One region of the Lacimonas salitolerans genome, then DNA from elsewhere that is predicted to be linked to it. Evidence: riboswitches for the same ligand, from Rfam matches in the RefSeq annotation. Region 1 holds a riboswitch; the other holds the start of a gene.
What was found. A riboswitch is a leader RNA that binds a small molecule or an ion and turns the genes downstream of it on or off. The one in region 1 is predicted to bind thiamine pyrophosphate.

Region 1 (14,905 bases):
CGCCACTGCATCCGCCGCCAGCAGACGGTCGCCACCCTTGGCTACCATCACCGGGTCCAGCACGACGGGCACGTCGCGCCCGCGCAGAGCATCGGCCACCGCGCGCGCAATCTCGGCGCTGCCCAGCATCCCGATCTTGACCGCATCGACGCGGATATCATCAAACACTGCGCCGATCTGTTCCGCGACGAAGGCGGGCGGGATCAGTTGCGCGCCGCGCACACCGCGCGTGTTCTGCACCGTCAGCGCGGTGATCGCGGCCATGGCATAACCGCCATTGGCGCTGATCGCCTTGATGTCGGCCTGAATGCCCGCGCCGCCCGACGGGTCCGACCCGGCGATAGACAAGATGTTGGGGATCATGCGTGCCTCCATGCGTTGACCAGATCGCGGGTTGCGGCCTGCGGATCATCGGCCCCGGAGATGGCCGACACCACCGCCACGCCTGCACAGCCTGCGGCCCTGATCGCCGGGATATCCGCCAGCCCGACGCCGCCGATGGCCACCGCAGGAATTGGGCTGTGTGCCACCACCTGCGCCAGACCGTCCAGCCCCAGCGGGGTGGCATGGTCGGGTTTCGTGGCCGTCGCACGCACCGGGCCGACCCCGATCAGGCTGATCGCGCCCTTGGGCATCGCGGCAAGCTGCGCCTGTGTTTCGATCGACAGCCCCAGATGCCGGTCCGGCCCAAGTGCGGCGCGCGCCTGCGCCGGATCGCCATCCCCCTGCCCCATGTGCAGCCCGTCGGCCCCGCTGGCCAAGGCCACCTCCAGCCGGTCATTCACGATCAACGGCACGCCCGCCGCGCGGCACAGCGGCAGCAATCGACGCGCCTGCGCCACCATCTCGGCCTCGGTCGCGGTCTTGTCGCGCAACTGGATCAGACCCGCGCCACCGGCCAGCGCCGCGCACACCAGCGCATCGTCGCAGCCATCGGGAGTTACAAAGTAGATGCCGATGCTCATGCCTGCATCACCTGTGCACCTGCGCTGACATCCTCGGGCGTCAGGGCATGCAGCGCATCCAGAAAGGCCACCTGAAAGCTGCCCGGCCCCTGCGCCTGCACGCCCGCGCGCTCGCCCGCCAAACCGTAATAGGCCAGCGCGCCAACCGTGGCACGCAGCGTGTCCTGCCCCACGGCAAAGGCCGCCACGATGCCGGTCAGCGAGCAGCCCATCACGGTGATGCGCGGCATCATCGGGTGGCCGTTGCCCACACGAAACGCCCGCGCGCCATCAGTCACGAAATCCTGCGCCCCGGTCACCGCGACCACACCGCCCGTCAGCCGCGCCAGATCGCGCGCGGCCCCTTCTGCGGCGTCCACGCTGTCGGCGGCATCGGCCCCCTTGCCCGCTGCCGCCGTGCCCGCCAGCGCCAGGATTTCCGACGCATTGCCCCGGATCACGGAGGGTTTCAGCGCCAGCAGCCGCGCGCCCGCATCGCGCCGCATCGCCGTGGCGCCCACTGCCACCGGGTCCAGCACCCAAGGGCTGCCACGATCGTGGGCGACCTGCGCCGCCGCCTCCATCCCGCGCAGCCAGTCGGGGCTGAGCGTGCCGATATTCAACGTCAGCGCCTGCGCGATGCCCGCGAACTCGCCCGCCTCACCGGCGTCATGCACCATCGCGGGTGACGCGCCCGCGGCCAGCATCACGTTGGCCATCACGTTCATCGCCACAAAATTGGTGATGTTCTGCACCAAGGGCGCGTTGGCCCGCATCGTTCTCAGGTGGGTGCCCCAGTCGGTCATTGTCGTCCTTTCGTCGCGAAGGGCCGACCGCGCCCCGGATCAGGGGGCAACCGCGACTTCCTCCGCCAGCATGATCTGGTTCAGGTTCAAAGGGTGCTTCTCAGCCCCGCCTGCGCGGAACGCCCCTGTCGTACCGTTGTCATAACCCGATTCCCGCGCCCGCCGCCAGCCCTTGCACCTGCGTTCCGGTGGCGATAGCGTCGCAGACACCTCGGGGTGCCCTTGTGGCTGAGATGCAGATGCGAACCCGTTGAACCTGATCCGGTTAAGACCGGCGGAGGGAAGGTTTTGGATCATCCTCCAATTCACTCGCCCCCCCGCCCGTCGCAGCAGATGGAGGATGCGATGCGTCACCTGTTCCTTGCCACGGGCCTGTTGGCCGCCACCCAGGCGGTGGCCCAGGACTCGCCCGTTCTGACGATCTATACCTACGACAGTTTCGTGTCCGACTGGGGCCCGGGACCGCAGATCAAGGAGGCGTTCGAAGAGACCTGCGCCTGCACGCTGCAATTCGTGGGCGCTGGCGACGGGGCCGCCCTGCTGGCGCGGCTGCGTCTGGAAGGCGCGCGCACGCAGGCCGATATCGTGCTGGGGCTGGACACCAACCTGACCGCCGCCGCGCGCGACACCGGGCTGTTCGCCCCGCATGGCGTGCAGGCGGATTTCGACCTGCCCGTGGCGTGGCAGGATGACATGTTCCTGCCTTTCGACTGGGGCTATTTCGCCTTTGTCGCGGGCGCGGAGGTGGAGGCCCCGACCGATTTCCGCGCCCTTGGCGAAAGCGGCACCAGCATCGTCATCCAGGACCCGCGCAGTTCGACCCCCGGTCTGGGCCTGCTGATGTGGGTCAAGGCCGCCTATGGCGATCAGGCGGGCGAGATCTGGGAAGGGATGGCCGACAATATCGTCACCGTGACCCCCGGCTGGTCCGAGGCTTACGGCCTGTTTCTGGAGGGCGAGGCCGACATGGTGCTGTCCTACACCACTTCGCCTGCCTATCACCTGATTGCCGAGGATGACGCCAGCAAACGCGCCATCCCCTTCAGCGAAGGCCATTACATGCAGGTCGAGGTCGCGGCGAAGCTGGCGGGCACGGATCACCCCGATCTGGCCGATCAGTTTTTGCAATTCATGCTGACCGATGCGTTCCAGTCGGTGATCCCGACAACCAACTGGATGTATCCGGCGGTGACACCCGAGGGCGGCCTGCCCGACGGGTTCGACACCCTGATCACCCCCGGAAAGGCGCTGCTGCTGGACCCGGAACAGGCCCGCGCCCTGCGCGATGACGCGATTGCCGAATGGCAGGCCGCGCTGACACGGTGATCCCTGCGCGGCCCGCTTTGCCGCTCTGGCCCGGCTGGCTGGCCGGGCTGATGCTGTGCGCGTTGTTGCTGGCCCCGCTGGCGGCGGTGCTGGCGCGCGCGGGCGGGGCAGGCTGGCCGGGGGCCGCCGATCTGGCCGCGCTGCGGTTCACCGTGGTGCAGGCGGTGCTGTCCGCGCTGATCTCGGTCGCGCTGGCGGTGCCGGTAGGGCGTGCGCTGGCCCGGCGGCGGTTCCCGGGGCGCGGGGCGCTGATCACCCTTCTGGGCGCTCCCTTCATCCTGCCGGTGATCGTGGCGGTTCTGGGCCTGTTGGCGGTGTTCGGGCGCGGCGGCGTGGCGAATGACCTTCTGGCGTGGCTGGGCCTGCCACAGATACAGATCTATGGCCTGCATGGCGTGGTGCTGGCGCATGTGTTCTTCAACCTGCCGCTGGCCACCCGGATGATCCTGCAAGGTTGGCAGGCCATCCCGGCCGAGCGGTTCCGGCTGGCCGCCAGCCTTGGCATGCCGCCCGCCACCGTGCTGCGGGTGCTGGAACGGCCCATGCTGCGCAGCGTCCTGCCCGGCGCCGCGCTGATCGTCTTTGCGCTGTGCCTGTCCAGCTTCGCGGTCGCGCTGACACTGGGTGGCGGTCCGCGCGCCACCACGCTGGAACTGGCGATCTATCAGGCGTTCCGCTTTGATTTCGACCTTGGCCGCGCGGCGGTGCTGGCGGCGCTGCAACTGGCGCTGGTGATGGGGGCGGCAATGCTGGCCTTGCGCGCGGGCGACGTGACGGGCTTTGGCGGCGGGCTGGACCGTCCCCAGCGCCGGTGGGAGGCCGAGACACCCCTGCTGCGCACGCAGGACGCCGGGTTGATCGCACTGGCCGCGGCGTTCCTGCTGACCCCGCTGGCCGCGATCGTGTGGCGCGGGGCGGTGGGCGTGCTGACCCTGCCCGCGCAGGTCTGGCAGGCGGCGGCGGTGTCGCTGGGCGTGGCGCTGGTCGCAACCGCGCTGTGCATCATGATGGCGATGGCGCTGGCCCTGCTGGCCCTGCGTCACCGCTGGATCGAAGGATTCGGCCTGCTGGGGCTGGCGATCTCGCCGCTGGTGATCGGCACGGGGCTGTTTCTGATGGTCCATCCCTTTGCCGATCCGGCCCGGCTGGCCCTGCCCGTCACCGCGCTGGTCAATGCGGCCATGGCGCTGCCCTTTGCCCTGCGGGTGATCCTACCCCGACTGCGCGAGGTCGAGGCGACCCATGGCCGGCTGGCCACATCGCTGGGGATGCGTGGGGCGGCGCGGTTGCGCTGGCTGATCTGGCCCCGTCTGCGGCCCGTTCTGGGCTTTGCCGCCGGGCTGGCGGCGGCGCTGGCCATGGGCGATCTGGGGGTGATCGCGCTTTTTGCCGATCCCGACACGGCCACTCTCCCGCTGCAGATCTTGCGGTTGATGGGGGCCTACCGGATGGATCATGCCGCGGGTGCGGGGCTGGTGCTGCTGATCCTCAGCCTCGGGCTGTTCTGGCTGTTCGACCGCGGAGGGCGCGACCATGCTGCGACTTGAAGGCGTGCATATCCGGCAGGGTGACTTTGACCTGCGTGCGGATTTCACTGTGCCCGCAGGCGCCCGCGTCGCCATCATCGGCCCCAGCGGTGGCGGCAAATCCACGCTGCTTGGCGCGCTGGCCGGGTTCCTGCCCCTGACATCGGGACGCATCCTTTGGGCCGATACCGACATCACGGACGCACCGCCCGCCGCGCGCCCGATCGCCATGCTGTTTCAGGACAACAACCTGTTTCCGCACCTGACCGTTGCGCAGAATGTCGGGTTGGGCATCCGCCCCGCTCTGCGCCTGACAGCCGATCACCGCGCGACGGTGGACACTGCCCTGTCCCGCGTCGGCCTGCCCGGCATGGGCGCACGCCTGCCTGCGCAGCTGTCGGGTGGGCAGCAGGGGCGCGCCGCGCTGGCGCGGGTTCTGGTGCAGCGCAAGCCCCTGATCGCACTGGATGAACCCTTTGCCGCGCTGGGGCCTGCCCTGAAGTCCGAGATGCTGGATCTGGTGGCGGATCTGTTGGACGAGACCGGCGCCACCCTTCTGATGGTCAGCCACGCGCCCGGGGATGCCCGCCGCCTGTGCCCCCGGACCATCCTTGTCGATGAAGGCCGGGCGGCCCCACCCGCAGACACAACCGCCCTGCTGGACAACCCGCCACCGGGGCTGCGCGCCTATCTGGGCGTCTGAACGAAAAAACCCCGCGTCATGCGCGGGGTTTTTCCATGTCTTGGACCCGATGGATCAGGCGTTCTTCTTGCCCTTGACCGGCGCCCAGATGCGCTTGTTGGTCAGGTACAGCAGGACCGACAGCACCGTCAGGAACAGCACGGCCACAAAGCCCGACTGCTTGCGCGCCATCATCTTCGGCTCGGCTGTCCACATCAGGAACGCCGACACATCCTTGGACATCTCGCGCAGCGAGTTGTCCGCGCCATCGTCGAAATCGACCCAGCCATCGTCCATCGGCGGTGCCATGGCGATCCACCGGCCAGGGTAGGCAGTGTTCTCATAGTAGAGCGTGCCTGCCTCTTCCTTTTCCTCGCCGGTATAGCCCAGCAGCAGCGATGCGATGTATTCCGGGCCGCCGATGCCGTTGACAAGCTGGTTGATCCCCAGACCGTAGGGCCCGTGGAAACCCGCCCGCGCCTTGGCCATCACGCTGAGGTCAGGGGCGGTTTCCAGGTTCGATCCCGGAAAGTGATCGGTCGGCACGGCAGGACGAAAATCGTCGAGTTCTTCGTCAAAGACCTCGAACTGGCCCGCATAGGCGCGCACCTGATCTTCCGAGAATCCCGGTCCGCCCTCGTCACCCAAGGTGCGCAGCGGGACATACTCCAACCCGTGGCAGGCGGCGCAGACCTCGGTATAGACCTTGAGCCCGCGTTGCAGTTGGGCCTGATCGAACCGGCCAAACGGACCTTTGAAGGAGAAATCGAAAGTCTCCACAATTCCGTCTTCGCCGGCCGCTGTGGCCGCCCCGGCCGAAAGAGCCAGGGCTACCGCTGCGGAAATCGCGAGTTGCTTCAGCATTTCCATTGGTCCTTTCTTATTCCGCCGGGGTCTCGGCAGGCCCGTAATGGGCTTTGAAGTCATCCTCGATCGTGGCCGGTGCAGGCAGCGGCTTTTCGATCACACCCAGCAGCGGCAGGATGATCAGGAAATACGCGAACCAATAGGCCGAAGCGATCAGAGAGAACGTGGCATAGGGTTCTTCCGCAGGCATTGCACCCAGCCACATCAGGACCATGAAATCGACCACGAGGATCCAGAACCACCACTTGAACATCGGGCGATACCGGCCCGAACGCACGCGGCTGGTGTCCAGCCATGGGGCGAGGGCCATCACCGCGATGGCACCGAACATCGCCAGCACGCCAAAGAACTTGGCGTCGATGATGCCACCGGTGATCCAGCTTGCGAACATCACGATCCAGACATCCGAGGTAAAGGCGCGCAGGATCGCGTAGAACGGCAGGAAGTACCATTCGGGCACGATGTGCGAGGGCGTCACCAGCGGGTTGGCCTCGATGTAGTTATCGGGGTGGCCCAGGTAGTTCGGCATGAAGCCGACGATGGCAAAGAACACGGCCAGGATGATCGCCAGGGCGAACAGGTCCTTGATCACGAAGTAGGGCCAGAAGGGCAGCGTGTCACGCTCGGCCTCTTCCTTCGACCCGCGGCGCACCTCGACCCCGGTGGGGTTGTTGTTGCCGGTGGTGTGGAAGGCCCAGATATGCACCGCAACCAGCGCCGAGATGACGAAGGGCAGCAGGTAATGCAGGCTGAAAAAGCGGTTCAGCGTGGCATTGTCCACCGCCGGGCCGCCCAGCAGCCAGGTTTCGATTCCCGAGCCGATAAAGGGGATCGCGCCGAACAGGCCGGTGATCACCGTGGCACCCCAGAACGACATCTGACCCCAGGGCAGAACGTAGCCCATGAAGGCCGTGCCCATCATCAGCAGGTAGATCAGCATGCCGATGATCCAGGTCACTTCGCGCGGGGCCTTGTAGGAGCCATAGTAAAGACCGCGGAAGATGTGTAGATACACGGCAGCAAAGAACAGCATCGACCCGTTCTGGTGCAGATAGCGGATCATGTGCCCGCCGTTCACGTTGCGCATGATGTGCTCGACCGACGCGAAGGCGTGATCGACATGCGGCGTGTAATGCATCGCCAGGATGATCCCGGTGATGATCTGCAACGCCAGGCAGAAGGTCAGGACAATGCCCCAGATCCACATCCAGTTCAGGTTCTTGGGTGTGGGGATCATGACAGTGTCGTACAGCAGGCCGACGACGGGCAAACGGCTGTGCAGCCACTTTTCGCCCCCTGTCTTCGGCTCGTAGTGATCGTGCGGAATTCCGGACATATGCGCGTTTCCTTATCCCAGTTGTATCGTCGTGTCGTCGATGAATTCGGCGACCGGTATATCGAGGTTACGCGGAGCGGGGCCACGGCGGATCCGGCCGGCCTCGTCATAGTGCGACCCGTGACACGGGCAGAACCATCCGGAAAAGTCACCTGCGCCATTACCGATCGGCACGCAGCCGAGGTGGGTGCACACCCCGATCATCACCAGCCACTCGCCGTTTTCGTCCATCGCGCGGTTGGCATCGCTGGCATCGGTGTTGGGCTTGTTGGGATTCTGCGACAGAGGATCGGGCAGCTCGTCCAGCGACACGGCGCGGGCGGCTTCGATCTCTTCTGCCGTGCGGCGGCGGATAAAGACCGGCTTGCCCAGAAACTTGACCGACAGCTGCGAGCCTTCGGACACGCCGGACACATCGACCCGGATCGAGGCAAGCGCCTGAACATCGGCCGAGGGGTTCATCTGGTTGACCAGCGGCCAGACGGCCGCACCCGTGGCAACGACACCTGCGCCAGCCGTGGCGTAGTAGAGGAAATCTCTGCGGGTGCCTTCGTGATCTTCTGCGTGGGACACGAGGTTATCTCCTTCTTCAGCCGTAACCGGCCAATACGAGTACGGCCGCTCCGATTGCAGCCAATTCCGAGCGCGTTTCTAACGGTGCTTGCCGGTGCAGTCCAGCGGACATTCCAGCGCAGTTGAACTTCCTGCGCGACTTATCCGCCGAACTTCGGCGCATACCGGTCGAAAAGGCAATCTTGCGTCGCCTGTATCATGGTTTAGGGTCAGCTGCGTCCACCTCAAGGGATAGATTGCCGCAGGCGGGCCGGGATGAGGCCCACAAAACGGCCCTAAGTGTCGCGCGGTTCGGTTGCCTGCATCGACTCGCGCGTGGCGAATGCGGCGTACCAGTCATCCAGCGCCCCGCGTCCCTTGCGCCATTCGCGGTCGTCATGGCGAAAATCCAGATAGCCCAGTGCGCAGCCCACGCCGACCTGCCCCATGTCCAGCGGACCGCTCAGATGGCTCATCCACATCTTGCCCAGCGTATCCAGCGCGCGGGTCACCTTGGCCCATTGCGCATCGTGCCAATCGACCAACTGCATGTGCTCGGGGCGGAACCGGCGTTCATAAACGATGCCGATGGCCGCATCCAGAATGCCCTCGGCCGTCGCCTCAAGCGTCAGGACCTCCCAAAGGCGTGCCTGCGGATACAGCCCCGCCTGCCCCCGGTCGTCCAGGTAGCGACAGATCACCCGGCTGTCATAGATCGCAGGCCCGGTATCGCGGATCAGCGCGGGGATCTTGCCCAGCGGGTTGGCGGCGGCCACCTCGGGCGCTGTGGCCATGGGCGTGGTCTTGACCTGCATTTCCTGAATGTCGTCGGTCAGACCGGCCTCGTGGATCAGCACGCGCACCTTGCGGGCATAGGGCGAGGCCGGAGAGGTAATGAGCTTCATGGCGGGAATCCTGTTCCAATGTCTGCCGCGCAGCCTAGCCAGCTTGGGCCGCGATGCAATGGCTCAGGCTTCCGGCGGGTCGCGCATCAGCGCCGCCAGCGCCGGGTCGCGCCCCTGCAGCCCCTCGGCTGCGCCCAGCCGGGCGGCCTCGGGCTTGTTCTGGCCCAGCTTCCACGTGCCCTGCACCTCTTCGATCCGCAGGCGGAACGGCACGATCTGCCGCATCATCCGATCCATCAGGTCGTCTGGCATCTTGTCGGCGCGCCAACGCGGCTTGGGGTCCAGCCCGGATTCGAACCACTCGGACAGATCGTCCAGCATCGGGCGCAGCGCCTCTTGCGGCAGTTGCTCGACCTGCCCGATCAGATGGACGGCAACGTAATTCCACGTCGGCACCTGATCGCCCATCCCGTACCAGTCGGGCGAGACATAACCGTGCGCCCCCTGCACCGCCAACCGCGCGGGCAACTCCTCATCCGCCAACCGGCAGATCGGGTTCGAACGGACAAGGTGAAACCCCGCCTCGCTGCCCGCCTCGTTCAGCAGGAAAGGAATATGGCTGATCAGAGGTGCCCCGGGCGTCGAGACGGCGAGCATCCCGAATCCCTGCGCTCGGGCAAAGGCCAGGTTGCGGTCGGCAGGCATCTTGCGAAAGGCGGGATTGGGGTGCATCTGTGCTCCTTTTTCCGGCTGGCTACCTTGCCATGGCCCGTTGGGACAGAGCCAAAGCCGACAATTCCCGCCAGTCCACTACAGTGCCGTCAATTGCCCGCCGCTGGAGCCGGTGATCGTGGCTGTCACGATCTGCCCCTCGGGGCGGTCGCTGGCGAACGTCACTTCGGTAAACTGCTCGGTCCGGCCCATGCGCGGGTTTTCCATCAGCACCCTGTGGGTCTGCCCCTGCTGACCCGCCAGATGCCGGGCCACCTGCGCGTCACCGGCGGCCCGCAACGCGGCGGCGCGCGCCTTGATCGTCGGACCATCCACCCGGTTGGGGATTTTCGCCGCAGGCGTGCCGGGGCGCGCGGAATAGGGAAACACGTGCAGCCACGTCAGGTCACACTCGGCCACCAGCCGCAGCGAGTTGTCGAAATGCGCCTGCGTCTCGGTCGGAAACCCGGCGATGATATCCGCGCCAAAGGTCATGTCGGGGCGCAGCCGCCGCGCCTCCTCGCAGAACCGGATCGCATCGTCGCGCAGATGCCGCCGCTTCATCCGCTTGAGGATCAGGTCATCTCCATGCTGCAGCGACAGATGCAGGTGCGGCATCAGGCGCGGCTCGGTCGCGATGGCCAGCATCAGGTTGTCATCCGCCTCGATCGAATCGATCGAACTGATCCGCAGGCGCGGCAGATCGGGCACCAGGCGCAGGATGCGCATCACCAGATCGCCCAGACGCGGCCCGCCCGGCAGATCGGCCCCCCAGCTTGTCAGGTCCACACCGGTCAGCACGACCTCGTTAAAGCCCTTGTCGACCAGCCGCCTGATCTGATCCACCACCACGCCCGCCGGAACGCTGCGCGAATTGCCCCGGCCATAGGGGATGATGCAGAAGGTGCAGCGATGATCGCAGCCGTTCTGGACCTGCACATAGGCGCGGCTGCGCGTGCCGAAGCCGTCGATCAGATGACCTGCCGTTTCCGTCACCGACATGATGTCGTTGACCTGCACGCGCTCGGTCTCGCCCACGAAATCGGGGGCCAGCCGCGCCCATGTCCCTGCCTGCATCTTTTCGGTGTTGCCGATCACATGATCGACTTCGTCCATCGCGGCAAATGTCTCGGGTTCGGTCTGCGCGGCGCAGCCGGTCACGATGATGCGCGCGCCCGGGTTGTCGCGCCGCAGCTTGCGGATCTCCTGCCGGGCCTTGCGCACGGCCTCGGCCGTCACGGCACAGGTGTTGACCACAACCGCATCGCCCAGGCCCGCCTGCGCGGCCAGATCCTTCATCGCCTCGGTCTCATAGGCGTTCAACCGACAGCCCAGCGTGGTGAATTTGGGCGCGGTCATGATGCGACCCGCCAGACGCCATCGAACACATGCGCCGTGGGGCCGGTCATCCAGATGCCATCCTCGGCGATGCGTATGCCGATCTCGCCGCCATCCAGCCGCAGGGTCACGTCGCGCCCCACCAGCCCGCGCCGCCAGGCCGCATGCGCCACCGCGCAGGATGACGACCCCGAGGCCAGCGTGATGCCTGCGCCGCGCTCCCACACCCGCATCCGCAGGGTGTCCTTGCCTGCGACATGGACGAACTGCACGTTGGTGCGTTGCGGGAACAGCGGATGATGCTCGATCTGCGGTCCCTGCACGGCAAGCTCCACTGCCTCGGCATCCGTGACGAAAAAGCTGCAATGCGGGTTGCCCATCGAGGTGGCCGTGGGCGTGCCGTCAATCGGCAGGTGCAGCGTGTCACATTCTTGAGCCAGCGGGATCGCATGCCAGTCGGTGCGCGCGTGACCCATGTTCACCGCCGTCAGGCCACCCCCCGCATCGCGCGCCGCCAGAATGCCGTGATCGGTCTGGAGGCGCACCGAATCCTGCCCGGTTTCGCCCATCACATACCGCGCGATGCAGCGCGTGGCATTGCCACAGGCCGCCGAGAACGAGCCATCGGCATTGTAGAACACCAGACGCACATCGGCGGCTTCGCTGCCCCGCATAACCGCCAACTGGTCAAACCCCACGCCCCGATGCCGGTCGGCCATCGCAACCGCCAGAGCGGCATCGACCATGGGCGCGCGCCCGCGCTCGTCCACAACGACGAAATCGTTGCCAAGCCCGTGCATCTTCATAAAGGGAATCTGGGTCGCGCGTGTGTTCATGGGGCGGCATATACGCCCCGTCCGGGAATGAATCCAGAGATCAGGACGAAAACCACGTTTTCGGGGTTGACCCTGCACCACGCTCTTTCTAAGTAGCCCGCCTAGTGGGCCGTTAGCTCAGTTGGTAGAGCAACTGACTTTTAATCAGTGGGTCGCAGGTTCGAATCCTGCACGGCTCACCACTGTTCTTAAGTAAAAACATGTACGTAAGCCGCGCGTAATCCTCGCGCAGCTAAGTTTGTTTTTGAGGCGACAGGCATATCATCAGCTACTGCGAAGAGTCGCTTGCCAACAACCCGTGCAAATGCCCCACGCTTGTCGGTGCAGGGCGCTGTCAGGTCACGCGGGGTCGAACCGTGCCCAGTTTGACGCGACTTTGATGGCAAGGGTGGCAAGGCCAACCGCTGCCACACTCCGGTTCTTCCGTTTTGACATGACGACCTCTTCGAACGGCACCGGCTTTTTGCGTGATGAGGCAGCCGTCAGGAAAACGGCTTGCGACGTTCCTTCGCAGGTTGCCTCATGGCGTGAACGCTGGTTTCCCGCTGTCCGTTGGAAAGTAAGTGCCGATATGCACCCGACAAGGTGTTCGAGAATGCCGAGATCGAACTGATCGACCTGCCGCCCGAAGACCTGATCAAGCGGCTTGGCGACGGCAAGGTCTATGTCCCCGATCAGGCACGCCACGCGCTCGATCACTTCTTTTCCAAGGGCAACCTGCTGGCCCTGCGCGAACTCGCCCTGCGCCATGCCGCGCAATATGTCGGCGCGCGCATTCAGGAACATCAAAGCGTCACCGGCAAGGAAGGCGGCTATGCCGGGGGCAGCGCATCCTTGTCGCCATCTCGGAGGCTGCCGGGGGCGAGCAGGTCGTGCGGGCGGCCAAAAGGCTCTCGGATGCGCTCAAGGCACCGCTCGTCGCGCTGTATGTCGAAACCCCGGCTGCCGCACGGTTCAGCGATGCCGAAAACACCCAGCTTGCGCGCAACCTGTCACTTGCCGCCTCGCTGGGCGCTACCTTGCAATCGGTCCCGGCCACGTCCGTGCAGGAGGCGATGCTGGCCCAGTGCAAGGAGGTGCGCGCCACGCAGCTTGCCCTTGGCAAGTCGCGCGGACGCGGCGGATGGCTGAAACAGCGCGACGGGATCGTGCAGGACATATTGGACAAGACAACGGGCGTTGCGATCCACGTGATCCCGTTTGACGAAACATCGCGCGGGCGCGACTGGCGACGCTGGTTGCCGGACGGTACGTGGAAAGGCGACGCGGTCGGGATCGGATCGGTCGCGGCGCTGACGCTTGCGGCCTTTCTGGCGCAGGGCTGGATCGGGCGCGGGCCGATCGACTTGCTGTATCTTTTGCCGGTGATCTACAGCGCCAGCCTTTACGGGTTTCGCGCCGGTCTGGTCGCCGCCATCGCAGCCGGGATTGCTTATAACTTCTTCTTCCTGCCGCCCTTTTACACCTTCATCATCTACGGCCCGGCCAATGTCATCACCGCCGTGTTGCTGGTGATCGTGGCGATCATCACCGGGCAGCTTGCGGCGCGCGCGCGGGCGGCTGCGGCCCTTGCCATGCGCAGCGCGCGCGACAATGCCGGTCTTGCCCGATTTGCCACGCGCCTCGGGGCCGCCAGCACCACCGAAGAGACCGCGCATCTGATCCGCGATGAGTTGCGGACGCTGCTGGCCGTGCAGACCATCGTGCTGCACCAGTCGGGCGACGGCGTGACGATTACCCCCTATGGTCAAACGAAGCCGAAGCTGAGCCCCACAGGTCGTGCAGCCGCTGAATGGGCGATGGAGCATGGCGAAGATGCCGGGTTGGGGACCAGCACGCTGACCGCAAGCAAATGGCAGTTCCGCCCGCTGAAAACGTCGCTCGGGACGCTGGCGGTTCTGGGCTTCCGTGGCCCCCCGGATTCCGGCGGATCGTGCGGCGCTGGCCGAAAGCCTGATCGATCAGGCTTCCCTTGCCCATGAGCGGCTGAAGCTCGAGACCGACATGCGCGACATGGAGGTGGTCCGGCAGCGCGAAAGCCTGCGCGCGGCCCTGCTTGCCTCGCTCAGCCATGATCTGCGCACGCCCCTGACAGCGGTGACCGCCGCGGCCGAGGCGCTCTCGGCGACGGGCGAGGAAGCGGACCTCGTCGAGACGGTGCGGAGCGAGGCGCGCCGGCTCAACCGGTTTCTTTCTGATCTTCTGGATCTGACCCGGATCGAGGAAGGTGCCGTGACGCCCGATCTCGCCCCCACGGATCTGACCGACGTGATCGCCTCGGCGGTCGGTGACCTGTCCAAAATCCTTGAAGGACGCAATGTGCAGACCTCGATCGACCCGAACCTGCCCCTGGTGCGGGCTGACGCTGTGTTGTTGAACCATGCCCTGCTGAATCTCGTCGACAACGCGGCCAAGTATTCGCCGCCAGATGAACCGATCGAGATCGTTGCCCGGATGGGACGACGCGGCCCGGTGATCGACGTGCTGGACGGTGGACCGGGTATCCCCCAAGGCAGCGAACAGCGCATCTTTGACCGCTTCGCCCGTGGCGAGACTTCGGACAGGACAGGCGGTTCGGGGCTGGGTCTTGCGATCGTCAAGGGCTTTGCCGAAGCGATGGGCTTTGCTGTCGAGGCCGCGCGACGTCATCGCGGCGGGTCCCGATTCACGATACGCATTCCGTCCAGTGCGATCGTCCAGGTCGATATGGAGGATATCGCATGAGCGGCAGCATCATGATCGTCGATGACGAAATGCCCATCCGGCGCCTGCTTCGCGTCTCGCTGGAGCGTAACGGCTATGCAACCGTCGAGGCCGATTGCGCAAAGGCGGCTCTTGCAGCGCTTGCGGGTACACCGCCGCAAATTGCCCTGCTGGATCTGGGCCTGCCTGACCGCGACGGGCTGGAACTGATCGGCGCGTTCCGTGAAAAGGCGGTGCCGATCATCGTGCTGACCGCCCGAGAGGCATCGACAGAAAAATCACCGCGCTCGACCTTGGCGCGGATGACTACGTGACGAAACCTTTCGATACCGAGAAACTGTTGGCGCGCATACGTTCGTGCCTGCGCCGGGCGGACCAGAGCCAGGGGCGGCAGCGCAAACTGTCGGTCGGGCCTGTGCGGATCGATCTTGAC
Region 2 (14,905 bases), on a different contig from region 1:
ATCCGATTTCAGGCGCGGGATGCCCGACTGGAACCGGGCCACCTCGATCGGGGCCAGCCCGCCGCGTGGCAGCAGCACCGCGACACCCAGATCGGCCTCGTCGGTCAGGATGTCCGCCTCGGTGCCGTCCTCCATCGTGATGCGGCCGCAGCCCTGCACCGCCTGCGACGTGGTCAGCACCGTGCCCTGACGGTCGATGTAGAATCCCGAGCGCGACAGGCGCGGGCGCCGTATGTCCAGCCCGGCCACCAGATCGATGCTTTGCTCTTCGCTGATCTGGTCGGGTTCCAGCGTGCCGGTCAGGCGGGTCAGGCTTTTCTGCATCTCGCCCAGCAGGCGGGTGCGGCGTTCCTCGTCACCCGCAGGCCAGATCAGGGTAAAGCCCTTGATCTCGCCCCGCTCCAGCCGTGCCTCGGTGTGGCTGACGAAATCCGAGCCCTGACCGATCAGCACGAAACTGTCGCCGTCGCGGTTGCGCGGACCTTCGGGTGGTACGATTTCAAGCGTCTGCATGATGTCATACAGGCCATAAAGCGAGCTTTGATCGCCGCGCTGGCTGATCAGCAGCACCTTGGCCGGCAGATCGCCGGTGGCCGCGTAATGCGCAAAGGGGTATTCGTATTTGTCGAACTCGACCACCTCGGTCGGCATGGCGATCCCGATGCCCGCGGCATCGTCGCGCACGGTCTGCAGGCCCAGACCGTCCAGCACGGAATTATATTGCGCAATCAGCGCCGTGCGCTGCAGCGTTGTCAGAACGCCGGTCACCTCATAGCCATTCTCGCGCTGCCACTGGGCCATCGAGTTGCGGGTGCCCGGGCCAAAGGCCCCGTCGATCGCCGCCCCGTAGAACCCGGCCCATTTCAGGGCGATCTGCAGGGCCTCGCGTTCGCTGCGCGTCAGTTGCGCCTCGGAGGCGCGCGCCTCGCGCGGGGTTTCGTCCGCCGGTTCAATTTCGGGCAGGGTGTCGGGGGGCGCAAGCTCGGTCTGCGTCACCGAGTCGGGCGTCGTGGTCTGCGGCGCGCTGTTGCCCGTGCCCACGGGCCAGAACTGCTGACCAAAGTTGCGGCTGAACTCGATGAAACTGTCGCGCGGGATCGACCCTTCGGCGCGGTAGACGCGCAGCACCTGTTCGGCATCGCCGCGGGCATAGGGCCCCAGCGCGATGGCATACCACCCGCCGCCCAGCGAAAAACCGTTCACATCGGGCAGTTCGGCGGCATAGGCGCGCGCGCTGTTCTGGGCCTGCGTCAGCGTCGGCTGCGCCTCGATCTGGACCCAGGCAATTTCGCCCTGCGCCCATACGGCGCGCGCCGCCACAAGGGCAACGATCAGCGCCGCGAAAAACCTGTTCATCATATGCTTTGGTCAACCCGATGCGAATTTCTGTCACATCATGGTCTTCTACCAAATCCGGGGCGCACTGCACCCCCAAAATATTGCACGACCCCGTGATTGACCCGGCATGCCGCGCACCGTATCCAAGGCGCGACTTTACAGGGCAGGCAGGCGATGGCACCGATGGCGGAACACCCCGACAAACCCCGCAGCTTTCAGGAAATCATCCTGCGGCTTCAGACCTATTGGGCGGCCAGGGGCTGCGCGGTGCTGCAACCTTACGACATGGAGGTGGGGGCAGGCACGTTCCACCCGGCCACGACCCTGCGCGCGCTGGGCACAAAGGCCTGGGCCGCCGCCTATGTGCAGCCTTCGCGCAGGCCCACCGATGGCCGCTACGGCGAGAACCCGAACCGGCTGCAGCACTACTACCAGTTCCAGGTGCTGATCAAACCCAGCCCGCCCGATCTGCAGGATCTCTACCTTGGCTCGCTGCAGGCCATCGGCATCGATATGGCCCTGCATGACATCCGCTTTGTCGAGGATGACTGGGAATCCCCCACCCTCGGCGCCTGGGGTCTGGGCTGGGAAGTCTGGTGCGACGGCATGGAGGTGTCGCAGTTCACCTATTTCCAGCAGGTCGGCGGGCATGACTGTCATCCCGTCTCGGGTGAGCTGACCTATGGTCTGGAACGCCTTGCCATGTATGTGCTGGGCGTGGATCACGTCATGGACATGCCCTTCAACGCACCCGACGCGCCGATCCCGCTGACATACGGCGATGTGTTCCGCCAGACCGAGCAGGAGTATTCGCGCTGGAACTTCGATGTGGCCGACACCGCCGTTCTGCTGCGCCATTTCGAAGAGGCCGAGGCCGAATGCCAGTCGATCCTGGCGCGCGACGACACCGACCCCAAGACCGGCGCGCGCATCGTGATGGCGCATCCGGCCTATGACCAGTGCATCAAGGCCAGCCACATCTTCAACCTGCTGGACGCGCGCGGCGTGATTTCTGTGACCGAAAGGCAAAGCTATATCGGGCGCGTGCGCGCGTTGGCGAAAATGTGCGCGGACGCCTTTGTGCGCACCGATGCCGGGGGTTATGCGGCCTGATGGGCAAGTTTCTGGCGGGGGTGATCGTGATTTCTGCATTGGCAGCCGGTATCGGCATCTATTACCTGCAAATCTACGCCTTCTACGACGAGGTGCAGGTCAGCGGCACCGATGACGTGCAGATGACCGTGCTGGCCACCGGCCAGCCCGAACCTGTGCTGTACGAGGATTTTCAGGCCATCGACGCCGACAGCAGCCCGATCCGCTATCGCGCCTGCTTTACCACGTCGATGAGCGTCGGCATGATGACCGAAACCTATCAATCCTACCCCGACGCGGTGCCGCTCGAGGCGCCGGGCTGGTTCGACTGCTTCGATGCCCGCGAAATCGGGGCCGCGATCGAGGCCGAGCAGGCGCTGACCTTCATGGGCACCGAAAACATCACCTATGGCATCGACCGCGTGGTGGCGATCCTGCCCGACGGGCGCGGCTTTGTCTGGCACCAGATCAACCGCTGCGGCGAACTGGTGTTCGACGGCCAGACCGCGCCCGACGATTGCCCCACACCCCCGGAAAGAAACTGACATGCCCAATCTTCTGATCGAACTGTTTTCCGAGGAAATCCCCGCCCGCATGCAGGCCCGCGCGGCCGCCGACCTGAAACAGCGCCTGACCGAAGGGCTGGTTCAGGCGGGGCTGACCTATGCGGGGGCGGCGGCGTTCTCGACGCCCCGGCGGCTGACGCTGGCGGTGGACGGCGTGACGGGCGAATCGCCCACCCTGCACGAAGAACGCAAGGGCCCGCGCGTGGACGCGCCGGAAAAGGCGATCGAAGGCTTCCTGCGCGGGGCCGGGCTGACCCGCGACCAGCTGGAGGTGCGCGACGAGAAGAAGGGGCAGGTCTATGTCGCCACCATCACCCGCCCGGGCCGCCCTGCGGCCGAGATCGTGGCCGAGGTGCTGGAGGATGTGATCCGCAATTTCCCCTGGCCCAAGTCGATGCGCTGGGGCGCGGGCTCCTTGCGCTGGGTGCGGCCGCTGCACTCGATCCTGTGCATCCTGACCGATGACGCGGGCGAGGCCACGGTGGTGCCCTTGTCCGTCGATGGCATCACGGCGGGCAACACCACCGCGGGCCACAGGTTCATGGGGCCGGATCGCTTTGCCGTCACGGGGTTTGACGATTATGCCGCCAAGCTGAAACGCGCCCGCGTGATCCTGAGCGCCGAGGAACGCGCCGATCACATCTGGCAGGAGGCGACGAACCTGGCCTTTGCGCAAGGGTTCGAGGTGGTCGAGGATCGCGGGCTTCTGGCCGAGGTGGCGGGGCTGGTGGAATGGCCCGTGGTGCTGATGGGGCAGATCGACGATGCCTTTCTTGGCCTGCCGCCCGAGGTGCTGCAAACCTCGATGAAGGAACATCAGAAATTCTTTTCGGTGCGCAATCCGGCCACCGGGCGGATCGAGAAATTCATCACCGTTGCCAATATCGAAACAGCCGACGACGGCGCGACCATCCTTGCGGGCAATCAAAAGGTGCTGGCGGCGCGGTTGTCGGATGCCAGGTTCTTTTGGGAAAACGACCTGCGCATCGTGCAGGACAAGGGGCTTGAGGGCATGGGGGCCGGGCTGTCCTCGGTCACGTTCCACAACAAGCTGGGGTCACAGGCCGACCGCATCACCCGCATCGCCGCGCTGGCGCGGGAAATCGCGCCGGTCGTGGGGGCCGATCCCGATCTGGCCGAGCAGGCAGCAAAGGTGGCCAAGGCCGATCTGCAATCGGAAATGGTGGGCGAATTCCCCGAATTGCAGGGGCTGATGGGGCGCTACTATGCGCAGGCCGCCGGGCTGGACGCGGCCGTGGCCGCCGCCTGTCAGGAACATTATCAACCGCTGGGGCCCTCCGATGCCGTGCCCACCGCGCCGGTCTCGGTGGCCGTGGCACTGGCCGACAAGCTGGACACGCTGACCGGGTTCTGGGCGATCGACGAAAAACCGACCGGGAGCAAGGACCCCTATGCCCTGCGCCGCGCCGCGCTGGGCGTGATTAGGTTGGTTTTGGGGAATGGTGTTCGTCTGCCATTGTTTGGTGGCTTGATCGTCGGAGGGCGTCGGAACTTTGCGTCCGCAATCAACTTGCGGCTTGGACAGCTTGAAGGCCATTTTCGGGTTGCCGCTCTGGAGGCTTTGGACGTTGACATAGAAGAGAGCGTTCTCGGAAAGCTATTAGATGCTTCTAAAAAAACTTCTAGCTTGTTGGAAGCAGGGTTTGAGCAAGGTGTGGCTCCTCAGGAGTGGGAAACGGTAAAAGCGTCCGACCTCCTCTCCTTCTTCCACGACCGGCTCAAGGTCCATCTGCGCGAACAGGGCATCCGCCATGACGTGATCGACGCCTGCCTTGCCATGCAGGGCAATGACGACCTGACCCTGCTGGTCAAGCGGGCCGAGGCGCTGGCGGCCTTCCTGAAAACCGCCGATGGCGAGAACCTGGTGCAGGGCTTCAAGCGCGCCAACAACATCCTGACCCAGGCCGAGGACAAGGATGGCGTGGAATACAGTTTCGGGGCCGATCTGAAGTTTGCCGAAACCGAGGTCGAGCGCGATCTGTTCGCCGCGCTGGACAGCGCCGAGGCGGCGATTGTTCCGGCAATGGAAACAGAGGATTACGCCGCCGCCATGTCGGCCATGGCCGGGATGCGCGCGGCGATCGACGCCTTCTTTGAGGCGGTGCAGGTCAATGCCGACAACGCCGTGGTGCGGCGCAACCGGCTGAACCTGCTGGCGCGCATCCGTGGCATCTGTCTGCAGGTGGCCGACCTGACCCGGATCGAAGGCTAAAGGGCCGGGCAGGGTGGGCGCTGCCCCCCGTCCCCCGTGCCGGGGACTCCCCCCGGGATATTTGTCGAGAGAGGAAGGGCAGGGCCGGGTGACAGCGGTCTTGCGTTGTGTTGGCTTGGGCGTATTCTGCGCCAAGCGCGAAAGGATGCCGCAGTGCAGCATGACGATCCTCATATCACCCTGATCACCCCCAGCGCGCCGATGAGCGTGGCCACCCATGGCGGGCGGGCGAAATGCCTGCAACGGCTGGTGCGGATGGAGATGCCGGTGCCGCGCACCGTGGCGCTGTCGTTTGACGCGGTGCACCGGGTCGCCAGCGGCGTGATGCCGGACATGACGTCCCTGCTGGTGCATTTCGGGGCGACCGCGCTTTTGTGCGTGCGCCCGTCCTCCGAGGAACCCGACTGGGGCGGGCCGGGGGCGGTTCTGAACATCGGGATGAACGACACGCATTATGCCGACCTGTCCGACCAGATCGGGCGGGCGGCGGCGGCCTCGGTCTATACCCGGTTCGTGCAGGCCTATGCGATCCATGTGGCGCGGCTGGACCCGGATGCGTTCGAACACGTGATCGAGGACGGCCCCGAGGGTCTGGCCCAGGTCCTGCACGCCTACGAGGAAGAGACCGAAGAGACCTTTCCGCAAGACCCGGCGGTGCAGCTGGCCGAGGTTCTGCGCTCGATGGCGCGGGCGTGGGAGGGCACGACCGCCCGGCTGCTGCGGCAGGCCAAGGGCGCGCCGGCCGATGCGGGGCTGGGGCTGGTGGTGCAGGAAATGGCGCTGGGCATGGGGCACGGCGAAAGCGGCTCGGGCGTGATCCAGCTTGTCGACAGCCGCACCGGACAGCCGCGCATCATCGGGCGCTACCTGCGCCAGAGCCAGGGCCGCGAGGCGCTGGACCGCCGCGAAGAGGCGCTGTTTCTGGCCCGCGATCCGCGCGGCCCCAGTCTGGAAGAGCTGGTGCCCGAGGCGTTCGCCGATCTGAAGCGGATGACCGGCCAGATGCGCGCCAAGCTGCGCGAGGAAATGCAGGCCGAATTCACCATCGAGAACGGCGTGCTGCACATTCTTGACGGGGTGCGCGTGGCGCGCAGCGGGCAGGCCGCCGTGCGCATCGCGGTGCAACTGGCCGAGGATGGCATCATCCCGCGCGACGAGGCGCTGTTGCGGGTCGAGCCGCGCGTGCTGAACGAAATGCTGCACCGGCAGGTCGATCCGGGCGCCAAGCGCGACGTGCTGGCCACCGGCATCGCCGCCAGCCCCGGTGCGGCGGCGGGCAAGATCGTGTTCACGGCCGCCGATGCGCAGGCCCATGCCGCGCGCGGCGAGGCCTGCGTTCTGGTGCGGCGCGAAACCAGCCCCGAGGATATTCGCGGCATGCATGCCGCCGTGGCCGTCCTGACCGAACGTGGCGGCATGACCAGCCATGCGGCGGTGATCGGCCGTGGCATGGGGTTGCCCTGCGTCGTGGGGGCCAGCGATTTCCGCTTTCACGCCCGGCGTCAGATGCTGGTGGCCCCGGACGGGCGCGAATTGCGCGCCGGTGACGTGATCACGGTCGATGGCACCAACGGGCAGGTTCTGGCCGGCGAGGCCCCGATGATCGAGGCGGCCGAGGATGACGCGCTGAACACCCTGATGGGCTGGGCCGACGAGGTGCGCGACATCGGCGTGCGCGCCAATGCCGACACGCCCGGCGATGCGCAGACCGCGCGCAACTTCAAGGCGCAGGGGATCGGCCTGTGCCGGACCGAGCACATGTTCTTCGATGCCGACCGCCTGACCGTGATGCGCGAGATGATCTTTGCCGACACCAGCCCCGACCGCGCGGCGGTGCTGGAACGCCTGCTGCCGATGCAGCGCGCCGATTTCATCGAACTGTTCCGCATCATGCAGGGCCAGCCGGTCTGCATCCGCCTGTTCGATCCGCCGCTGCATGAATTCCTGCCCAGCGATCGCGCAGGTCACCGCGAACTGGCCGAGGCGCTGGACCTGCCGCTGTCGGATGTCACCCGCCGGGTCGAGGCGCTGGGCGAATACAACCCCATGCTGGGGATGCGCGGCGTGCGGCTGGGCATCACCGTGCCCGAAATCTACGACATGCAGGCCCGCGCCATCTTCGAGGCGACGGTCGAGGCCAGCCGCGAGGGCGAGCCGGTGGTGCCCGAGATCATGATCCCGCTGGTCAGCGCCCGGCGCGAGGTCGAATTGGTGAAAACCCGCGTCGATGCGGTGGCCGCCGCCGTGCGCAACGAGACCGGCCGCGATTTCACCTACCGGCTGGGGGTGATGGTCGAAACCCCGCGCGCGGCTCTGCGCGCGGGCGAGATCGCGCCGCACACGGCCTTTCTGTCATTCGGCACCAACGACCTGACGCAGATGACCTATGGCCTGTCGCGCGACGACGCGGGGCGGTTCATGTCGACCTATGTGCAGCAGGGCGTGTTCCCCGAAGACCCGTTTCACACGCTGGATCAGGACGGGGTGGGCGAGCTGCTGACCATCGCCGCGACACGCGGGCGTGACGCGCGGCCCGATCTGGTGCTGTCGATCTGCGGCGAGCATGGCGGCAGCCCCGAATCAATCGCTTTCTGCCGGGCGGCGGGATTCGACTATGTTTCCTGCTCGCCTTTCCGGGTGCCGGTGGCGCGTTTGGCCGCAGCCCAACTGGCTGTGCGCGACAAGATACGGTAGCGTCTGCTCTCGCGTCCCCAAGACCTGCGTTTGACACAGGCGCCATGCAGCCGACGCAACCCGGGTCTGGGCGGGCATGGATGGACTCTGTGCGAAAATCTGTCGTAGAAGGCCTCGATTTCGCCGTTTGGTGCGAAGGGGGATAAGATGTTTCGTAAATTTGTTGCCGCCACGCTGATCATGCTGGCGGGTACAGCCGTGGCAGAGCCTTCGCTCGAGCAGGTGATGCGGCTGGAGCAAAAGGCACTGGCCCGTTTGCCCGCAGACCGGCTGGATGCGCTGCTGAATCGTCCGCAGGCGGCAGGCGGTATCAGCTACAGCGATGAATGGCTGGCCAGCCTGCCCGCTGCCAAGGGCAACTCGGAATGGCGCTGCCTGGCCGAGGCGCTTTATTTCGAGGCACGCGGCGAAACCGTCAAGGGCCAGTTCGCGGTTGCCGAGGTGATCATGAACCGCGTCGACAGCGCGACCTATCCCGACACGGTATGCGGCGTGGTGCATCAGGGGACAGGCCGCAAATACGGCTGCCAGTTCACCTATACCTGCGATGGCCTTCCCGAGGTGATCAACGAACCCCGGGCCTTTGATCAGGTGGCCAAGGTGGCCAAGCTGATGGTCAACGGCGCGCCGCGCGTCCTGACCGAAGGGGCGACACATTACCACACCACCGCCGTGAACCCCCGCTGGGCGCGCAAATTCCCGCGCACCGCCCGGATCGGCGTGCATCTTTTCTATCGCCACCCGCAGGAGATGGTGCAGAACTGACCTCGTGACGCAAACGGGCCGCGCAGTGCCGCCCCGCGTGGCGACGCGCGCGCAGGACAGGGCCAGTCTGCGCGCAGGACAGGTCAGCCGGGACGAACCAGCATGAGCAACGAGATCACATGGGCCTTCGCCCACCCGTCGGAACGCGCCGCGGCCACTGCGGGCGACGGGCCGCTGGACAGGATCTCGGTGCGCGATCATATCGTTACGGTTGAAATCGGCGCGTTTCAGGCCGAGCGCGGCACCACCCAGCGGATCTGTTTCAACATCGTGGTCGAGGTGATGCCGACCGCAAACATCCTTGATGACGACGTGGACAGCATCCTGTCCTACGACAAGGTGACCGAGGCGATCGCCGCCGAACTGGCCGCCGAGCGGCTGAACCTGCTGGAAACCCTGGCCGAAAAGGTGGCCGAGCGTATCCTGCACGAGCCACAGGCGCTGCGCGTCTTTGTCCGCATCGAAAAGCTGGATCGCGGACCGGGGGCGCTGGGTGTGGAAATCGTGCGCGCCGCACGCGACATCAAGGCCCGCCGCGTGGCCGAGGATCGGCCGCATCCGCAGGTGGTCTACCTGTCCAACGTCGCCATCTTGTCGGACAACCTGCCCGCATGGATCGACCAGTTGCAGGCCGGGGCGCGGCCCAGCATCCTGTGCGTCGGGCCCGCCGACACACCCGCCCCGCAGGCCGCGCATCCACTGGCACAGCGCCGGATCGACCTGCTGGCGATCGAGCAGAACGCCTGGGTGCTGGCCGGGCGCGATGCGCGCTGCGTGGTGGTGAACTCGCGCACCGAACTCGACTGGGCCATGCGCCACGACCAGATCAGCGTCTGGGCCCCGTCCAAGATCGTGCTGGATGCGGTCGATGGCCCCTCGGCCAGCCCGCGCGACGCGCTGGCGCTGGTGCTGTGGTTCGCACGGTTCATGCAGGCCGCCGACATGCTGGTGATCGGGCAGGATCTGCCCGACGCGCCCGACCTTCCGCTGCGCGCGGTGGCCACGGATGTGACGGTGATCTGAGCGTTTGCCTTGCGCGCCCCGATGCGTAATACCCGCCCCATGACCGACTATTTCAGACCGCTTGTGCAATCGGGCCTTGCCCGCCCGGATGAGGCCCTTCCGCTCGCTGGCGGGCGGCTGTGGTTCACCCATGCCGAGCGGATGCGCCGGGGCGCGCCCCGGAACGCACCGGGGCAGGTGGTGCCCGCCCGCGACCTGCCCGACGACTGGCGCGACGCGCTGACCACGGCGCGCGCGGATGTGGCGGGGATGGCGCTGGACACCCCGCGCGTCATGGGCATCCTGAACGCCACACCCGACAGCTTTTCCGACGGTGGCCTGTATCATGACCCGGCCCGGGCCGTGGCCCACGGGGTTCAGATGATCGCCGACGGGGCCGACATCATCGACGTGGGCGGCGAATCCACCCGACCGGGGGCAGAAACTGTGCCCGCCGACGCGGAAATCGCGCGCGTCACCCCGGTGATCGCCGCCCTGCGCGCCGCAGGCCCCACACCGATCTCGATCGACACCCGCAAGACGACCGTGGCGCAGGCGGCGGTGCAGGCCGGCGCAAACCTGGTGAATGATGTGGCAGGCTTTACCTTCGACCCCGGACTGGCCCCGTTCTGCGCCAGCCATGCCCTGCCGGTCTGCGTGATGCACGCACAGGGCGATCCCGCCACGATGCAGAAGAATCCAAGCTATGACGACGTGGTGCTGGACGTTTTCGATTTCCTGCAGGACCGCGTGCAGGCCCTGATGGCGCTGGGTATCCCGCGCGGGCGCATCGTGGTCGACCCCGGCATCGGCTTTGGCAAGACCGCCGATCACAACCTGGCGCTGCTCAACCGGATCAGCCTGTTTCACGGGCTGGGCTGCGCGATCCTGCTGGGCGCCTCGCGCAAGCGATTCATCGCCACGATTGGCTGCGCGCCCGAACCGGCAGACCGCATGCCCGGCTCGGTCGCCGTGGCGCTGGCGGGCGTGGCGCAGGGGGTGCAGATGTGCCGCGTGCATGACGTGCGCGCCACCGTCTCGGCGCTGGCCTTGTGGCAGGCGGTGCAGGGGGGCGCTGCCCCCGTCGCCTGAAGGCGACTCCCCCGGAGTTTACGGGCAAGATGAAGGACGACCCCCGCCACCACTCAGCGGGGCACTTCGGTGGATGTGGCGCGGCCTGCTCAGGCCCTCACCGGAACAATGGCCGCGCCAGGTGCCCCCGTCAGCCGCAGACCAGCCCGCCATCCACGATCAGCGTCTGCCCGGTGACCGCCCGCGCCCAGGGCGAGGCGAAGAACAGCACCGCATCGGCCATCTCCGCAGGCGTGGTCACATGGCCCAGCGGCGTCTGCCCCGCGATCAGGTCGAACACCGCCTCGGGCGTCGCGGCACTGGCATCGGTGGTGCGCAGCAGCCCGCCCGCCACCATGTTCACCGTCACCCCCAGCGGACCCAGGTCGCGCGACGCGGTGCGGGTCAGCGCCATCAGCGCGGCCTTGGCGGCAGTGTAATCGTGATAGGGCACAACCGGGTTCTGCACCAGATTGGTGCCGATGGTGATCACCCGGCCAAACCCGGATGCCGCAAAATGCGGGCGCGCGGCGGCGATCAGGTTCAGCGCGCCCCCTACCGACACCTGCGCCTGTGCGGCCATATCGGCCCAGTCCAGCGTCTCCAGCCCCTTGCGCGCATCGCCGTTGAACTGGAAATCGGCCAACGCGTTATGCACCAGCACATCGGGCGCACCCATGGCCTCGGTGATCTGTGCCACCATCGCCGCCACGGCCGCGCGGTCGGTCACATCCGCCTGAAACGCCTGCGCGCGCGGGCCGATCTCGGCGCACAGCGCCTCTGCCGCGTCCTGACTGTGGCGATAGTTCACCGCCACCCGCGCGCCCTGCCGGGCAAAGGCGCGCGCGATGGCCGCCCCAAGGCCACGCCCCGCGCCGGTGACAAGAACGGTCTGATCTGCAATCTGTTTCATGGTCTTTCCCTGTATATTCAAAGGTTCGGGCAACAGGGACGCCCTGCACTCAGGGGCCGCGACGCGATGACGGAAGGAAAACAACGCCCCCCGCCGCGCGAGGAAACGAGGCCCCGCACATCGGCAAAGGGCGCATCGCAACTTCCTACGCCGGCATGATCCGGTTCAGGTTCCAAGGGTTCGTCTCAGCCCGCGTATCCGCGGACGCCCCTGTTGCAGCCGCCACGATGGGCCGGGGCGGGGGCGGCGTCAAGCACCGCGCCACGAAAAAGGGCGGACCCGCAGGCCCGCCCCGAGTCGCCGATCCCGTCGGGATCAGTTCTTTTCGCGGTCCACCATCTTGCCCGCGGAAATCCACGGCATCATCGCGCGCAGCTTTGCACCGACCTGTTCGATCTGGTGTTCGTCGTTCAGACGGCGGGTCGCCTTGAACGAGGGCTGACCCACGGCATTCTCCTGCATGAAGTCGCGCACGAACTTGCCGGTCTGGATGTCGGTCAGAACCGCCTTCATCCGCGCCTTCGTCTCGTCATAGGGCAGGATGCGCGGGCCAGAGACATATTCGCCATACTCGGCGGTGTTGCTGATCGAGTAGTTCATGTTGGCGATGCCGCCTTCATAGATCAGGTCGACGATCAGCTTGACCTCGTGCAGACATTCGAAATAGGCCATTTCCGGCTCGTACCCGGCCTCGACCAGCGTCTCGAAGCCCATGCGGATCAGCTCCACCAGACCGCCGCACAGAACCGCCTGCTCGCCGAACAGGTCGGTTTCGCATTCCTGGCGGAAGTTGGTCTCGATGATGCCCGAGCGCCCACCGCCGATGCCGGCGCAATAGGACAGGCCGATTTCCAGCGCCTTGCCGGTGGCGTCGTTCTCCACCGCCACAAGGCAGGGCACGCCGCCGCCCTTGGTGTATTCGCCGCGCACGGTGTGGCCGGGTCCCTTGGGGGCCATCATGATGACATCGACGCCGGGCTTGGGTTCGATCAGGCCGAAATGCACGTTCAGACCGTGGGCGAACGCGATGGCGCTGCCTTCGCGCAGGTTGTCATGCACGTATTTGCGGTAGGTCTCGGCCTGCAATTCGTCGGGCATGGTGAACATGATCAGGTCGCACCAGGCGGCAGCCTCGGCGATGCCCATGACCTTCAGGCCTTCGGCTTCGGCCTTCTTGGCCGACGGGCTGCCTTCGCGCAGGGCGACGACAAGGTTCTTGGCGCCGCTGTCGCGCAGGTTCAGCGCATGGGCGTGCCCCTGAGAGCCATAGCCCAGAATCGCCACCTTCTTGTCCTTGATCAGGTTGATGTCACAATCACGGTCATAGTAAACGCGCATGGGTCTGTCCTTCTTTGCGGTTTGATTGCCGGGCAGATTAGCCACAATGCCGCAAATATGTTTGCGTTCTGCGCAGAATTTCGGCATTTGGAGGAGTATCAATTCACCGATCATGCAGAATACGGAAAATTCATGCTCGACGATGCCGACCGACGCATCCTGCGCCAGTATCAGGCCGCGCCCGACCTGCCCGCCGCCGATCTGGCCGAACGGGCCGGGGTCACGCCCAGCACGCTGACCCGGCGGCTGGACCGGATGCGCGGCGCGGGCGTGCTGCGCGGGTTGCGCGGGCGGGTGAACTGGCGCGCGCTGGGGTATGAGGTCGAGGTCAGCCTGCGCCTGACCCTCGACAAGACGCAGGCGCGCGCCTTTGACGAGTTTCTGGCCGCCGCGCGCCAGGTGCCCGAGGTGATCGAGATCCAGACATTCCTTGGCGTGGTCGATGCCCGTCTGTCGGTCATTGCCCGCGACATCCCGCATTATCAGCAGGTCTATCGCCAGCGCATCCTGACCCTGCCGCATATCGCCGATATCGAGGCGCTGATGCATGTCGCCCTGCTGAAATCGGACGAGGCGCTGCCGCTGTGACCGATCTGGATGACACCGACCGCCGCATGATCCGCGCGCTGATCGACGATGCCGGGCAATCGGCGGGGGCGCTTGGGCGCGCACTTGGCCTGTCGCAGCCCGCCACGTGGCGGCGGATGAAACGGCTGCGGGATGCCGGTGTGTTCCGCGCCCCCCGCGTCGATCTGGACCATGCCGCGCTGGGGTTCGGCGTGACGGTGTTCCTGGGGGTCAGGCTGGCCACCAAAGGGCGCGTCAGCCTCGAGGATTTCGAACGCGCCGTCACCGCCATCCCCGAGGTGCAGACCGTCGAACACGTGCTGGGCATGTATGACTACCGCCTGCGCGTGGTGGCCCGCGACATCGCCGATTTCGAACGCGTGCTGCGCCGCCGCATCATGACCCTGCCGGGGGTCGGGAACGTCGAGGCGAACGTGCTTTTGTCCGAAGAGCGCCGCCCCGGCCCGATCTGACAGGGGCGCGCGATGCGCATGGGATATGCATGGTTCGTGCATGCGGATCACACGGCGGGGTCTGGCGGTCAAGGAAGGCTTTGCTTTTGGCCCCGCGCGGCGCTAGCAAAGGGTGACTGAAACGAAAGGCGCCGCCATGACCGCATTGCTGAACACCGTCGATCCCGATGGGCTGCTGGAATATTCCGTGGTCTTTACCGACCGCTCTCTGAACCATATGTCGGCGTCTTTTCAACAGGTTATGCGCGACATCTCAGACATGCTGAAAGAGGTGTACAACGCCGATGGCGTGGCGCTGGTGCCCGGCGGCGGCACCTACGCGATGGAGGCGGTGGCCCGCCAGTTCGGCCGCGACGCCCACGCGCTGGTGGTGCGCAACGGCTGGTTCAGCTTTCGCTGGAACCAGATTTTCGATGCGGGAAAATTTACTGAAAAAACAACCGTCTACAAGGCGCGGCAGATCGGAAACGGCCCGCAGGCGCCCTTTGCCCCCGCACCGATAGACGAGGTTGTCGCCGCCATCCACGACGCCCAGCCCGACGTGGTTTTCGCCCCACATGTAGAGACTTCGGCCGGTCTGATCCTGCCTGACGACTATATATCGTGTCTGTCGCAAGCCGCCCATGACGTGGGCGCGCTGATGGTGCTTGATTGCATCGCCTCCGGCTGCGCCTGGGTCGACATGAAGGCCACGGGCGTCGACGTGCTGATCTCGGCTCCGCAAAAGGGGTGGTCGGCCTCGCCTTCATGTGGCTTGGTAATGATGTCCGGCAAGGCACTGGAAAGGTTGGAAAAAACCGATTCTGACAGCTTCGCCGTGGACCTCAGAAAATGGCGCGCGATCATGGAAACC

Region 2: linked by a shared signal. The riboswitch ahead of ACFTOW_RS05745 (3-oxoacyl-ACP reductase) and the one ahead of thiM (hydroxyethylthiazole kinase) in region 1 are both predicted to bind thiamine pyrophosphate.

Annotation. Positions count from the first base shown of each region.
Region 1 covers NZ_JBHUDD010000143.1:1,592-16,496, forward strand. The annotation lists gene thiD (bifunctional hydroxymethylpyrimidine kinase/phosphomethylpyrimidine kinase) at 1-363, opposite strand, end outside; gene thiE (thiamine phosphate synthase) at 360-965, opposite strand; gene thiM (hydroxyethylthiazole kinase) at 962-1,750, opposite strand; TPP riboswitch at 1,791-1,887, opposite strand; TPP riboswitch at 1,953-2,050, shown strand; gene thiB (thiamine ABC transporter substrate binding subunit) at 2,096-3,076, shown strand; gene ACFTOW_RS15410 (ABC transporter permease family protein) at 3,052-4,623, shown strand; gene ACFTOW_RS15415 (thiamine ABC transporter ATP-binding protein) at 4,610-5,305, shown strand; gene ACFTOW_RS15420 (cytochrome c1) at 5,360-6,148, opposite strand; gene petB (cytochrome b) at 6,165-7,487, opposite strand; gene petA (ubiquinol-cytochrome c reductase iron-sulfur subunit) at 7,500-8,060, opposite strand; gene ACFTOW_RS15435 (glutathione S-transferase) at 8,336-8,944, opposite strand; gene ACFTOW_RS15440 (FMN-binding negative transcriptional regulator) at 9,008-9,616, opposite strand; gene mtaB (tRNA (N(6)-L-threonylcarbamoyladenosine(37)-C(2))-methylthiotransferase MtaB) at 9,695-10,954, opposite strand; gene dapF (diaminopimelate epimerase) at 10,951-11,769, opposite strand; tRNA gene ACFTOW_RS15455 (tRNA-Lys) at 11,876-11,951, shown strand; partial or broken gene ACFTOW_RS15460 (hypothetical protein) at 12,355-12,474, shown strand; gene ACFTOW_RS15465 (DUF4118 domain-containing protein) at 12,642-13,751, shown strand; gene ACFTOW_RS15470 (sensor histidine kinase) at 13,678-14,493, shown strand; gene ACFTOW_RS15475 (response regulator) at 14,490-14,786, shown strand; gene ACFTOW_RS15480 (winged helix-turn-helix domain-containing protein) at 14,783-14,905, shown strand, end outside.
Region 2 covers NZ_JBHUDD010000041.1:54,653-69,557, forward strand. The annotation lists gene ACFTOW_RS05705 (serine protease) at 1-1,356, opposite strand, end outside; gene ACFTOW_RS05710 (glycine--tRNA ligase subunit alpha) at 1,522-2,451, shown strand; gene ACFTOW_RS05715 (DUF6446 family protein) at 2,451-2,975, shown strand; gene glyS (glycine--tRNA ligase subunit beta) at 2,977-5,229, shown strand; gene ACFTOW_RS05725 (putative PEP-binding protein) at 5,431-7,923, shown strand; gene ACFTOW_RS05730 (cell wall hydrolase) at 8,071-8,688, shown strand; gene ACFTOW_RS05735 (dihydroneopterin aldolase) at 8,791-9,711, shown strand; gene folP (dihydropteroate synthase) at 9,751-10,782, shown strand; gene ACFTOW_RS05745 (3-oxoacyl-ACP reductase) at 10,913-11,674, opposite strand; TPP riboswitch at 11,800-11,896, opposite strand; gene ilvC (ketol-acid reductoisomerase) at 11,990-13,012, opposite strand; gene ACFTOW_RS05755 (Lrp/AsnC family transcriptional regulator) at 13,145-13,600, shown strand; gene ACFTOW_RS05760 (Lrp/AsnC family transcriptional regulator) at 13,597-14,052, shown strand; gene ACFTOW_RS05765 (aminotransferase class V-fold PLP-dependent enzyme) at 14,189-14,905, shown strand, end outside.